DNA from 2 places in the Streptomyces sp. CA-135486 genome. Region 2 is predicted to be linked to the other one. Evidence: riboswitches for the same ligand, from Rfam matches in the RefSeq annotation. Region 2 holds a riboswitch; the other holds the start of a gene.
The links. Region 2 has a riboswitch for cyclic di-AMP ahead of ACQEVG_RS13825 (C40 family peptidase). Riboswitches for the same ligand answer to the same signal wherever they lie in the genome.

Region 1 (5,823 bases), 2.9 Mb from region 2:
TCTCGTCGTATGCCATGGCTGCCTCCCGTCCCAGTGTCGATCCACTGCGGCGGTCCCGCGACCAGAGGTCACGCAAGGGCGTGGAGGGCGCCTGAACTTGAGTTGCACTCGCCTTGCCTCCGCCGCCGCGTTCACCGTTGCCGCCGCCGTCGGTGCCACCCTTGTTCCGCTGACGGCCCATGCGGCACCGGTGGGCTCCGGCACACCGCTCATCATCGAGCTCGGCGCCCCCGCGCCGGCCGGCGACGACGCCGGGCACCGGGATCAGACGCCGGACACCGAGTGGAACAGCTGCTGCGTGGCTGTTCCACTCGGACAATGGAGTTGATCTTGCTCCCAATGGCGTAAGGTTGTGTTCACCGACGCGGGGTGGAGCAGCTCGGTAGCTCGCTGGGCTCATAACCCAGAGGTCGCAGGTTCAAATCCTGTCCCCGCTACTGAAAACAGTGGCCCGGCACTCGACGAGAGTGCCGGGCCACTGTCGTGTCCGCCCGCCGGTGTTTCGCCCGGTTGGCCGACGGTGAGTCGCCGCGCGGCGCGGCTCCGGCCAGCCTGGGAAGGGCGCGGTACCTTCCGCAGCCTGGGCGGACTGGGCAGGAGATCACTCGTGGGGTACCGAGGACAGCACGGCGGCATCAGCGCTCGCAGCTTTGTCCGTGCGCTGCCTACGCTGTTGATCATCGGTGGTGTCATCTTCGATCTCTCCACCCCGTCCGAGTTCACCGCGTCCCCCCTCTTCGCGGCCGCCCCGCTGATCGCGGCCCCCTTCTTCTCCTGGCTCACCACCCTGCTCACGGGTGTCGCGGCCGTCGCCGCGGTGGTCGGTCTGCACATGTACAACGACACCCTGGACAGTGTCTCGGCCAACACCGAGCTGTTCACCGTGGTCACCGTCGCCGGGCTCGCGCTCATCATCAACCGGGTCGTACGGCTCAGCGGCGAGCGCCTCGCCTCCGCCCGCGTCATCGCCGAGACCGCGCAGCGCGCCGTGCTGCCCACGCCCGCCGAACGGATCGGCGGGCTGCAGGTCGCCGCTCGGTACGAGGCGGCGCAGGCGGACGCCTTCATCGGCGGTGATCTCTTCGCCGTGCAGGACACTCCGTACGGGGTACGCCTGGTGGTCGGCGACGTACGGGGCAAGGGGATGGAGGCGGTCGAGGCGGTGGCCGTGGTGATCGGCGCGTTCCGGGAGGCGGCCGAGCAGGAGGCCACGCTCGAAGGGGTCGCCAAGCGCCTGGAGCGTGCCCTCGCGCGCGAGGGCACACGGCGGGACAGCCTGGAGATCTTCGAGGAGTTCACCACGGCAGTGATCGCCGAGATCCCGCGCCGCGACGAGATGGTGCGTGTGGTGAACCGGGGCCATCCGGAACCGCTGGTGCTGTACGCCGACGGGGAGGTGCACGCGCTTGTGCCGACCGAGGCCGCGCTGCCGCTGGGCATGGGCGAGCTGAGCGGATGGCCGGACAGCGCGGACTCGTTTCCGCTGCCCGCCGGGGCGACGCTGCTCCTCTACACGGACGGCCTTTCCGAGGCGCGCAACGCGGACGGCGTCTTCTACGACCCGGCCGTGCAGCTCGACGGCCGGCTCTTTCCCGGGCCCGAGGAGCTGCTGGACGCGCTCGTCGACGATGTACGACGGCATACCGGTGGCGGCTTGACGGACGACCTGGCTCTGCTGGCGGTCAGCCGTCCCGCGAAGGGGCAGCCGGGCCGCCGCAGGACCGTGCCTGTGGTCCGAGCGAAGACTCAGTGAGGGCGGCCGCCGGACCTGCACTGTGCGTAGTCGAAGTGCACCTCTCCGCACAACAGATGAATCACCGTCAGGTGAGGGTGTGAGGGAAGAGGTGATCAAGTCGCCCGTATCCGGCCGCTTGTGTCCCGTTAAGTCCGTGACGAACTCGTTAACGATCACCCGGAACAGCTTGGAATACGGCCCTGGCGTCTATTAACGTTCGATAACGCAGCGCGGTCGTCCCAGCCGTCGCAAGAGACGGCACCGTGCGCACGCGCCGAATCCCGCAAGGGAACCGGGGAACCACCAATTGGGGTGAATCGGGCATCTTTTGCCGCTCTTTTCCGCGGCCGAAGCGCTCGTAGGAGACCTTCCTGCTCCGAACCCGTCAGCTAACCCGGTAGGCGAGAAGGAAGGAAAGGAGTACGCCTCAGTGGCGTCCAACACCCCTGCCCCAGAAGCACCCTTCAGGCCCGACTTCTTCAGCGGCGAAGAGGGGGCGGAGCGGGCGTGGGAGGAATGGAACCCCACCGAGGACTCCGTTCGTCCGGTGCGCGGACGGCACCGTGTCGTCAAGCAGCGCGGCGGTCTCGCCCGCAGCTCCACGGTGCTCGGCGTCGGCGTGATCGCCGCGGTCGGCGCGGGCGGCATGGCCACCGCGCAGGGCAAGCCGCCGGTCTCCATATCGCTCCCCGACTCGATCGCGGACAACCTGCCCGACGCCAAGTCCCTTCCTGGCGTGAGCTCCTTCCTGTCCGACGACTCCTCGGACGACGACGCCGGCAACACCTCCCCGCTCACGGCGGTGGCGCTCGCCTCGGACACGGGCTCCAAGACCGCTGCCGATGGCGCGGCAGGCGCGGGTGAGGCGCTGCGCGCCCGCATCCTCCAGCAGGCCGAGCAGCAGCAGGCGGAGGCGGACGCCGAGGCGAAGTCGGCCGCGGAGAAGCTCGCGGCCGAGAAGGCCGCGGCGGAGGCGAGGAAGCAGCAGACCGCGGCGGAGGCCAAGGCCGAGGCGGAGAAGCTCGCGGCCGAGAAGGCCGCGGCGGCCAAGGCGGAGGCCGCGCGCCTTGCCAAGCTCGCCGCGAGCTATTCGCTGCCCACCTCCTCGTACACGATCACCTCCACCTTCGGCGAAGCCGGCTCCATGTGGTCCTCGGGCTACCACACCGGCCTGGACTTCGCCGCGCCGACGGGCACGCCGCTCAAGGCGGTCCACAGCGGCACCGTCAAGTCGGCGGGCTGGTCCGGCTCTTACGGCTACCGCACGGTGCTGGAGCTCGATGACGGCACGGAGATCTGGTACGCCCACCAGTCCTCGATCTCGGTCAGCGCCGGCCAGAAGGTGGTGACGGGCGAGACGATCGGCCGCGTGGGTGCGACCGGCAATGTGACCGGCCCGCATCTGCACCTGGAGGTCCACACGGCGGGCGGGACGGGCATCGACCCGATGACCTGGCTGCGCGACAAGGGCCTCACCGTCTGACGTTCCGCACGGCTCTGCGCCCCTCGCGTCCTTCGGCGCGTGGGGCGCTGTCGCGCGCCGCGCTCCCCCGTACGCGGCGGCGGCCCTGCGGGAGGTGCGGTGTGGAATAGGTCGCACCGTACGGCCGTTGATCAACCCATGACTTCTCTCCGTACGCTTGGGCCGTCCGATCTCGCCGTCTTCCCGCTCGCCCTCGGCGGCAACGTCTTCGGCTGGACCGCCGACCAGGCACAGTCCTTCGCCGTGCTCGACGCGTACGCCGCTGCCGGAGGCAACTTCGTCGACACCGCCGACGCCTACTCGGCATGGGCGCCGGGCAACGAGGGCGGCGAGTCCGAGACCGTCAGCTGGAGCTGACGGCCGAGGAGGTGGCCGAGCTGACGGCGGCGTCGGCGTAGCCCCGCTCGGCGGCTGCTGTCAGCCGGCCGGACAGGGCCTAGCCATTGCGGTACGGGTTGTAGCCGCCGTAGTCGCGGTACGGCGGCGGCGTGAGCACCCGGCCCGTCGCCTGCGCCGCGTATGTCAGCGCGGGACCCGCGACGTGCTTGCGCTGCCAGAGGTGGTGCAGCAGCTCCTGCTCGCGCTCCACGAAGTCCGGGCCCGCCGCGCCGCGGTGGGCCCGGTGGCGCAGAAAGGCCAGAGTCGTCGCGAACCGCTCGTACTCCGCAACGGCGTGCGCGGCGGCCGGTCCGTGCGTCCGCCGGGCGACGTCGCGCGCCATCGACCGGGCCCGCATCGAGGACAGGGCGCGCGGTTCGGCCGTCATCAGCCAGCCGGCGGCGGCGTACGCGGGCAGCTCCGTCGATATGGTGCGCAGCTCGCGCTGCCTCGTCCAGATCGTCAGCCAGGTCAGCAGCCCGAAGGCGGGGACCATGAACGCGCCGTACACGGCGTAGAAGCCGAAGGGGCCGAAGAGCGACGACGAGCCGTTCCACAGGGCGTGCATGCACATCGCGAGGGCGAGGCCGAGCAGCGGCAGCGCGATCCGGCGTATCTTCTGGCGTTGCGCGGCCAGCGCGGCGGCGCCGAACCCGATGCCGGTCAGCACGGTGAAGAGCGGATGCGCGAACGGCGACATGACGACGCGTACGAAGAAGGTCGCCGCGGTCACCGAAGCGAGGCCGGATGTGCCTATCTCCTGGTCCTCGCCGAAGGCGTTGCCCAGGTAGAGGATGTTCTCGGTGAAGGCGAAGCCGGTCGCGGTGAAGCCGGCCACCACCACGCCGTCGACGATCCCGGTGAAGTCACGTCTGCGGAAGATGAAGAGGAGCAGGATCGCGGCGGCCTTCGCGCTCTCCTCGACGATCGGGGCTATGACCGTCGCGCCGATGGTGTCCGCGCTCGCCGGGTCGGCGGTGGCCGTCGCTATCCAGCGGGTCGCGAAGGAGTTCGCGATGATGGCGACGAGGGCGGCGGCGAACGCGCCCCAGGAGAACGCGAAGAGGAGGTTCTTCCAGGGGCCCGGTTCGACCCGGTCCAGCCAGCGGAAGGCCGCGGTGAGGAGCGGGACGGGCAGCGTCGCGAGGCCGAGACCGACCACAAAGCCATGGGTGCCGGTCTGTTCGCGTACGAGCGCGAGGATGAAGAGGGCCGAGAGGGCGAGAAGGGTGATCAGCACCCCTGCCCGGACGGTCTTGCTGTGCCAGAGCCAGGAGGCCCGGCGCGGCTTGTAGCGCCAGCGGGCACGCTCCGGCACGGCGCTGAACAGCGGCTGCTGCTCGAACGCCGGGACCGCCGGATGCGGTGGATGCTGATGCGGGGACGACTCGGACACCCAACGACCCTAACGAGGGGCACTGACACCTGGCGACGTGCCCGTGGCTCTTCCGGGGCGCTACCGAGGGTTACGCGGGAGCCGGCGGGCGGCGGAACAGCAGGTCGTGCACCCTGTGGCCCTTGTCCAGGCCCTGTCCCTCGAATCGGGTCAGTGGCCGGAAAGCGGGGCGCGGGGCGTAGCCGCCGTCCTCCTGGGTGTTCTCGAAGTCCGGGTGCGTGGAGAGCACTTCGAGCATCCGTTCGGCGTACTCCTCCCAGTCGGTCGCGCAGTGCAGGATCGCGCCGGGCTTCATGCACGTCGCGGCGAGAGTGAGGAACTCGGGCTGGATCAGCCGCCGTTTGTGGTGCCGCTTCTTGGGCCAGGGGTCGGGGAAGAAGACCCGCAGTCCGTCGAGCGAGGCGGGCGCGAGCATCTCCCGCAGGAGGATGATCGCGTCGCCGTTGGCGACCCGGATGTTGGACAGTCCGTTCCGCTCTGCGAGACCGAGGAGGTTGCCCTGGCCGGGGGTGTGCACGTCGACGGCGAGAATCCCGGTGCCCGGGTCGTCGGCGGCCATCTGCGCGGTGGCCTCGCCCATCCCGAACCCGATCTCCAGGACGACCGGTAGACGGCCGAACATCTCGTTCAGGTCGAGGACGCGCTGCCCGTCGATGTCGAGACCCCAGAGGGGCCACAGCCGCTGGAGGGCATCGCCCTGCCCGGCGGTCACCCGGCTGCGCCGCGGCTGGAAGCTGCGGATGCGCCGCTCATGGTGCGACCCGGCGGGATCGGCGACGGGCCCCCCGGGGAAGCGCGGCTCGCTCTTGGCGCGGATGGGGGGCGGGCTGT
Region 2 (5,823 bases):
CGCTCGTCGACGCGTCGAACCACAGGTACGTCTTCGGCGCATACACGCTGGGCAGAGGGAAGACGGTGACGGTGCACACGGGCAAGGGGACGAACAACGCGGCGCATCGCTATCAGGGGCGTGCCTGGTACGTGTGGAACAACGACAAGGACACGGCCACGCTGAGGAAGTCGACGGGCGCCAGGGTCGACACCTGCTCGTACAACTCCACCAGGGCCGACTACAAATTGTGCTGACCGCCTGACCTCCGCCCCCGCTGCCTGGGCAGCGGGGGCGTTGTCATGCCACGGCGCCGGTGGTGCAGCCGGCGCACGTTCGCCCTCAGCGAGCATCCGTTCCTGCATCCGGCCATTGATCTGTACGTCCTGTACATTTTTTACAGGCCAGCGCACGAGGAGCACGAGGAGAGGTACGTCATGAACCGCCCTGCCGCCCGCCATGTCCTGCCCGAGTTCACCGAGCGCACCAGCGCGGGATCCCGCACTCTCGACCCCTACTCGAAGCTGCTCGACGAGCGGATCATCTTCCTGGGCACCGTCGTCGACGACACCGCCGCGAACGATGTGATCGCACAGTTCCTGCATCTCGAATACGCCGCTCCCGACCGCGACATCTCCCTCTACATCAACTCCCCCGGCGGCTCGCTGAGCGCCATGTCCGCGATCTACGACACGATGCAGGTGGTCACCTGCGACGTGGCGACGACCTGCCTCGGGCAGGCCGCGTCGACCGCAGCCCTGCTGCTCGCCGCCGGCGCCCCCGGCAAGCGGATGGCACTGCCCGGCTCGCGGATCGTCGTCCAGCAGCCCGCGTTCGAGGAGCCGTTGCAGGGTCAGCCCTCCGATCTGGAGATCCAGGCCCAGGAATTGCTCCGACTGCGCGCCCAACTCGCTCGGATGCTCGTGCGCCACACCGGCCAGACCTCGCAGCGGATCGCCGCCGACCTGGAGCGCGACACGATCTTCGACGCCGTCGAGGCCAAGGCGTACGGGCTGGTGGACCATGTGCTCAAGAACCGCAAGACGTCACTGTCGTCCCGCGGTTCGAGGTGAGCGCCCGATGCTGCCTCCCGAGCTGCCTCCCGAGCTGCCGCCGCTGCCCGCGCTGACCCGCGCCGAGGGCGAGTTCATCGACAGCTACCTCGAAGTGCTCGATCTGCTGGGGCGGATCAACCCGGCGCGCGCCACGCACACCTATGGAGCGCTCCGCGCGGCACAGGCCCTGGCCGGCCGGGCCAACGCGCTCAAGGACGCCCTGACGCTGATGCATATGCGCGGCGAGAGCGAGATCCATGCGACGACGCTGGCCGAGGCGCTCAGAGCCCTCGACGGTGAACGCCGGGCGCACCGGGTGACGATGCCGCCCGCAGCGCTGAGTTGACGAATTCACCGCATCCGCCTACGGCCATCAGGGTACTGGTCACCCTCCCCCATTCGACGTAATCACTGTCTCCCGAAGCCCTACGGACAACTTGCGCACCGCGGCTACCGATTTGGCGGAATGACTTATTCCACCGCTGGTGCAAGGGTCCTCAGGCGTCCCCTGCCACCCCTCGAAACTTCCCTGTCCACCCGAACAGGTGAGTGGTGGTAAAGCTCACAAACTGCCGTTTCAGTTCGGAAATCCGGCATGAGTTGGGTCAAGATCCCTGGGACGACAAGCCCCCGCCACCGCGGCGGGGCGGTCCGGGCGGACGCCGAGTCCTGCCGCCGCTCCGGATGACTGGTCGACAGGAGTGCATCGGCAGGAGTGGAGGACCCAGCACGACGGGGCAGCCGGGAAGCCGGCAGTCCCTTGGGGTGAAGCCGCAGCCGCGGCCGGGCATCTTCGTCCGTCCGAACCCGACAGGTCACCCTTCACAGGCGGCTGACGAAGGGTTGCGCATGACTGCGCAGATTCATGTCCCGTTTCTGATGGGCCGGGCGGGCGCCGTATCGGCCCTCACCCTCGCCGCCGTCGGCGGCTCGCTGCTGGCGCCGGGAGGAGCCACAGAGGCATACGCAGCTACGACCCACGCGAGCAAGGCACTGCAGGTTGCCGCCTCGAAGAAGGGCGCGCCGTACAAGTACGGCGCCTCGGGTCCCCGCCGGTTCGACTGCTCAGGGCTGACGCTCTATTCGTACAAGAAGGCGGGCAAGAAGCTCCCACGCACGGCCCAGCAGCAGTACAACAAGACCCGCCACATCTCGGCCTCCTCCCGGCAGCAGGGAGACCTGGTCTTCTTCCACTCCGGCAGCAGCGTCTACCACGTGGGGATCTACGCCGGCCGCAACAAGATCTGGCACTCGCCGAAGACCGGATCCTGGGTGAAACTGGAGAAGATCTGGAGCAAGAAGGTCTGGTACGGCCGGGTGCGCTGACGCCCGTTGACTGATGGTGCGCCGATCGCCGCTCATCACCGGCGGTCGGCGCACGGGGACCGCACCGGAACCGCGTCCGGGTCCGGGTCCGGCGCCCGGCGCCCAGCGCCCGGCGTCAGTGCGCCGGCGGCTCCGCCAGCAGAGTCACACCGAGCGCGGTGAGCGCCCCGCCGGTGACGCCTTCCACGGCCCGTGTGGTGCGCGGCCGGCGCAGCCACTGCCCCAGGCGGTCCACCAGCAGCGCCACCGCGGGGAACCAGAGCAGAGCCAGTACGACGACGATCGTGGCGAGCAGCAGAGTCCGCGGCAGCACCGGCGCACCGTCCGGCACGAACTGCGGGAGCAGGCTGAGGAACAGGACCGGGGCCTTCGGATTGAGGACGTTCGTGAGGAACCCCTGCCGCAGACTCCGGCCCATGCCGCCGGCCGCTTCGCCCGCCGGATCCGGCACGGCGAGCGCCGGACGCAGCGCCGAGCGCACCGCCCGTACACCCAGGTAGAGCACATAGGCCCCGCCCGCGATCTGGAGCGTGCGGTACAGCACCGGGACCGCGACCAGGACGGCGGCGAGTCCCGCGACGGCCAGCGCGGTGTGCACGAGCAGCCCCCCGGCCACGCCGGCAGCGCAGGCCACGCCCGCGCGCCGGGAGGCGAGCGCATTGCGTACGACGACGGTGAAGTCCGCGCCCGGCATGGCGACCATGCCCGCGGCGACCCCGGTAAAGGCGACCAGTTGTGCGTCCATGCCGACCATCGTGGCCCGTCGCAGGCTTTAACGTGTACTTGCAACCTTCTGGGTCTGCCTAAAGCGATGCTTAAGCCTGGCAGGAGCCGGCAGGAGGGAGTGGCATGTACGACCCGACACGGCTGGCGGCCCTGGTGGCGGTCGCCGAGGCCGGTTCGATCACCCGCGCCGCCGCTCGCCTCGGCTACACCGCGCCCGCGCTCTCCCAGCAGCTGGCCAAGCTGGAGCGCGAGGCCGGCGCGGTACTGCTGGTGCGGCACCATCGCGGGGCGCGGCTGACCGCCGCGGGCGAGCTGCTGGCAGGGCGTGCCCGCCGGGTGCTGGACGAGATGGACCGGGCGCGTCATGAGCTGTCCCGGCTGTCCGAACTCTCCGGAGGGCGGCTGCGGGTCGGCACCTTCACGACCGTCGGCGTCCACCTGCTGCCCCCGGTGCTGAGCGCGTTCCGCAGGGCGCATCCCGATGTGGAACTCACCGTCGCGGAGTACGAACCACCGGCCGGGGTCCTGGCGGTCGCGGCCGGCGAGGTGGATCTGGCGCTCACGCATGCGTACGAACCGGCCGAGCCTGCGCCGCCGCCCGCCGGTGTGATCCTGGAGCCCCTGCTGGTCGAGGAGTTGGTCCTGGTGACGGCCCCCGGGCATGCGCTGGCGGGCGGCTCGGGCCGGCTGCCGGTGGCCGATCTTGCCGGGCAGCCGCTGATCAGCAGCGCTCCCTCGCACCCGCCCCGCAAAGGTGTGGAGTCAGCCCTGGCACGGGCCGGGGCAACTCCGGCCGTGGTGTGCGAGTCACCCGGCTATGCCCTGGTGTGCGCGCTGGTCAGCGCGGGGCTCGGGGTGGCGGTGGTGCCCGAGATGGTCGCCGCGATGGCCGCGACACCGCTGGGCGTACGTCAGTTGGAGTCGGCGGGGTTCCGGCGGACGATCTCGGTGGCGCACCGTGGCGAGGAGTCGGGCCCGGCGGCCGAGTCACTGCGGGCTCTGCTGCGCGGCGCGTTCGGCCGCGCGGGAAGCTGACGGCCGGGCCGAGAGGGCCGGGCCGGCCGTGCGCCCCACCCTGCGTCCTCGATCGGCGGAGCCGGGAGCGCCGCGTCGGCACCCGATCAGGCCATCGGGCTCGCTGCCGGTCCTCGACCGGCCAACGCCGTGATCAGCTCTGCACGGGCACGGTCCACGGCAGGGCGATCCAAACGGTCTTGCCGCCGTCCGCAGTCGGAGTGACGGAGAGGTGTCCCCCGCACTCCGCGGTCAGGCTGCGGATGATGACCATGCCGCGGCCGTTGTCCTGGCGGACGGCGGCAGGCAGCCGCTGCGGCCAGCGCGGGTGGCTGTCGGTCACGCCGATGCGCAGTTCCTCGTCGCGCTCCAGACGGAGGTCAACGGTGAAGGTCGGCGACTGGCCGAAGGTGTGCTGGACGGCGTTGGTGGCGAGTTCGGAGACGATCAGCCGGACGGTGTCGACGACGTCGGTCTCATCCGGCAGGCCCCATTCGGAAACGACGTGGGTGGCGTACCGCCGGGCCGCGGAGACCGAGGCGGGATCGCTCGGCAGAGTGACGGATGCTTCTTGGTGATCTGCCATGGCGAAGCTGTCCCTTTCCCACCGGGGCCGGGCTCCGACTCATAGCGGAATTGCGAGGACGGCCACGGATTGTGCTTCGCGCCAGAGTGCCACTGAACACGCCGTCGGTGGTGAGGATCCACCAGGATATGCATATATCTGTCGCTCAAAGCGGTGAACTCTGCTACGCGAGACCGTATTTGGACGCACCTCTCGCTTTGATCGACGCGGAAGGGAGCACGAGATGCGGCACGTCCCCGCGGTGCGCCGCCGCAAGCTCGGCGAGGAGCTGCGGAAGTTGCGCCTGGACGCCGGTCTCACCAGCAGGGACGCCGGCGGGCCGGCCGGCTGGCACCAGTCGAAGGTGAGCCGGATCGAGACCGGCGCCAGCGGGGTCAAGGCCGCGGATGTGACCCTGCTGCTGAATGTGTACGAAGTCGCCGACCCTCAACTGCGTGTGCTGCTCGAAACCTTGGCGGACGCGGCCGACGGCGCGGGCAGCGGCTGGTGGCACGCATACCGCGGGCTGATCCCGCCCGAGTACCGGGACTTCATTTCTCTGGAGGCCCAGGCCTGCGCGGCGCGCACGCTGGAGACCTCGGTCGTGCCCGGACTGCTGCAGACGCCGGACTACGCGCGTGCGGTGACCCGTGCGGCCCTGGAGGAGTTGTCCGCGGCGACCGTCAACTCGCTGGTGGACGTGCGGATCACGCGTCAGTCGGTGCTGTGGGGCGACAAGCCCCTGGAACTGAGCGCGGTGCTCGACGAGGCGGCGCTACGTCGCGAGGTGGGCGGCGGCCGGGTGATGCGGGAGCAACTGCGGTCGCTGGCAGAGACGGCACAACTGCCCCATGTGCACCTCCAGGTACTGCCGTTCTCGGTCGGCGGCTATGCGGGGCTCACGAGCCCTTTCGTTAACTTCTCATTTCCGAACACTTCTGATCTGGATGTGGTTGTTCTCGACCATTTGACGAGTAGCCTCTACCTCGAGCGGAAAGAAGACCTTGAGGTGTACGGCGCCGCCTTCCAGATCATGCAGGCGCGCGCCCTGTCACCAGCGGACTCATTGGATCTCATCGCCCGGATCAGTGACAGCGCATAGGGAGGCACCCCCATGTCCGATTGCCTCACGCACGACGCATTACGGTGGCGGCGCAG

Region 1: it holds a riboswitch for cyclic di-AMP, as region 2 does, so the genes downstream of both, ACQEVG_RS00940 (M23 family metallopeptidase) here and ACQEVG_RS13825 (C40 family peptidase) in region 2, are expected to answer to the same signal.

What each region holds. Positions count from the first base shown of each region.
Region 1 is NZ_JBNJMM010000001.1:171,943-177,765, forward strand. It holds gene ACQEVG_RS00920 (TfoX/Sxy family protein) at 1-16, opposite strand, end outside; gene ACQEVG_RS00925 (hypothetical protein) at 98-328, shown strand; tRNA gene ACQEVG_RS00930 (tRNA-Met) at 364-437, shown strand; gene ACQEVG_RS00935 (PP2C family protein-serine/threonine phosphatase) at 608-1,753, shown strand; cyclic di-AMP (ydaO/yuaA leader) riboswitch at 1,998-2,154, shown strand; gene ACQEVG_RS00940 (M23 family metallopeptidase) at 2,166-3,218, shown strand; partial or broken gene ACQEVG_RS00945 (aldo/keto reductase) at 3,357-3,563, shown strand; gene ACQEVG_RS00950 (PrsW family intramembrane metalloprotease) at 3,655-4,992, opposite strand; gene trmB (tRNA (guanosine(46)-N7)-methyltransferase TrmB) at 5,063-5,823, opposite strand, start outside.
Region 2 is NZ_JBNJMM010000001.1:3,049,923-3,055,745, reverse strand. It holds gene ACQEVG_RS13840 (lamin tail domain-containing protein) at 1-236, shown strand, start outside; gene ACQEVG_RS13835 (ATP-dependent Clp protease proteolytic subunit) at 417-1,052, shown strand; gene ACQEVG_RS13830 (hypothetical protein) at 1,060-1,380, shown strand; cyclic di-AMP (ydaO/yuaA leader) riboswitch at 1,718-1,880, shown strand; gene ACQEVG_RS13825 (C40 family peptidase) at 1,884-2,360, shown strand; gene ACQEVG_RS13820 (LysE family translocator) at 2,476-3,105, opposite strand; gene ACQEVG_RS13815 (LysR family transcriptional regulator) at 3,210-4,121, shown strand; gene ACQEVG_RS13810 (ATP-binding protein) at 4,255-4,686, opposite strand; gene ACQEVG_RS13805 (helix-turn-helix domain-containing protein) at 4,910-5,767, shown strand; gene ACQEVG_RS13800 (DUF397 domain-containing protein) at 5,780-5,823, shown strand, end outside.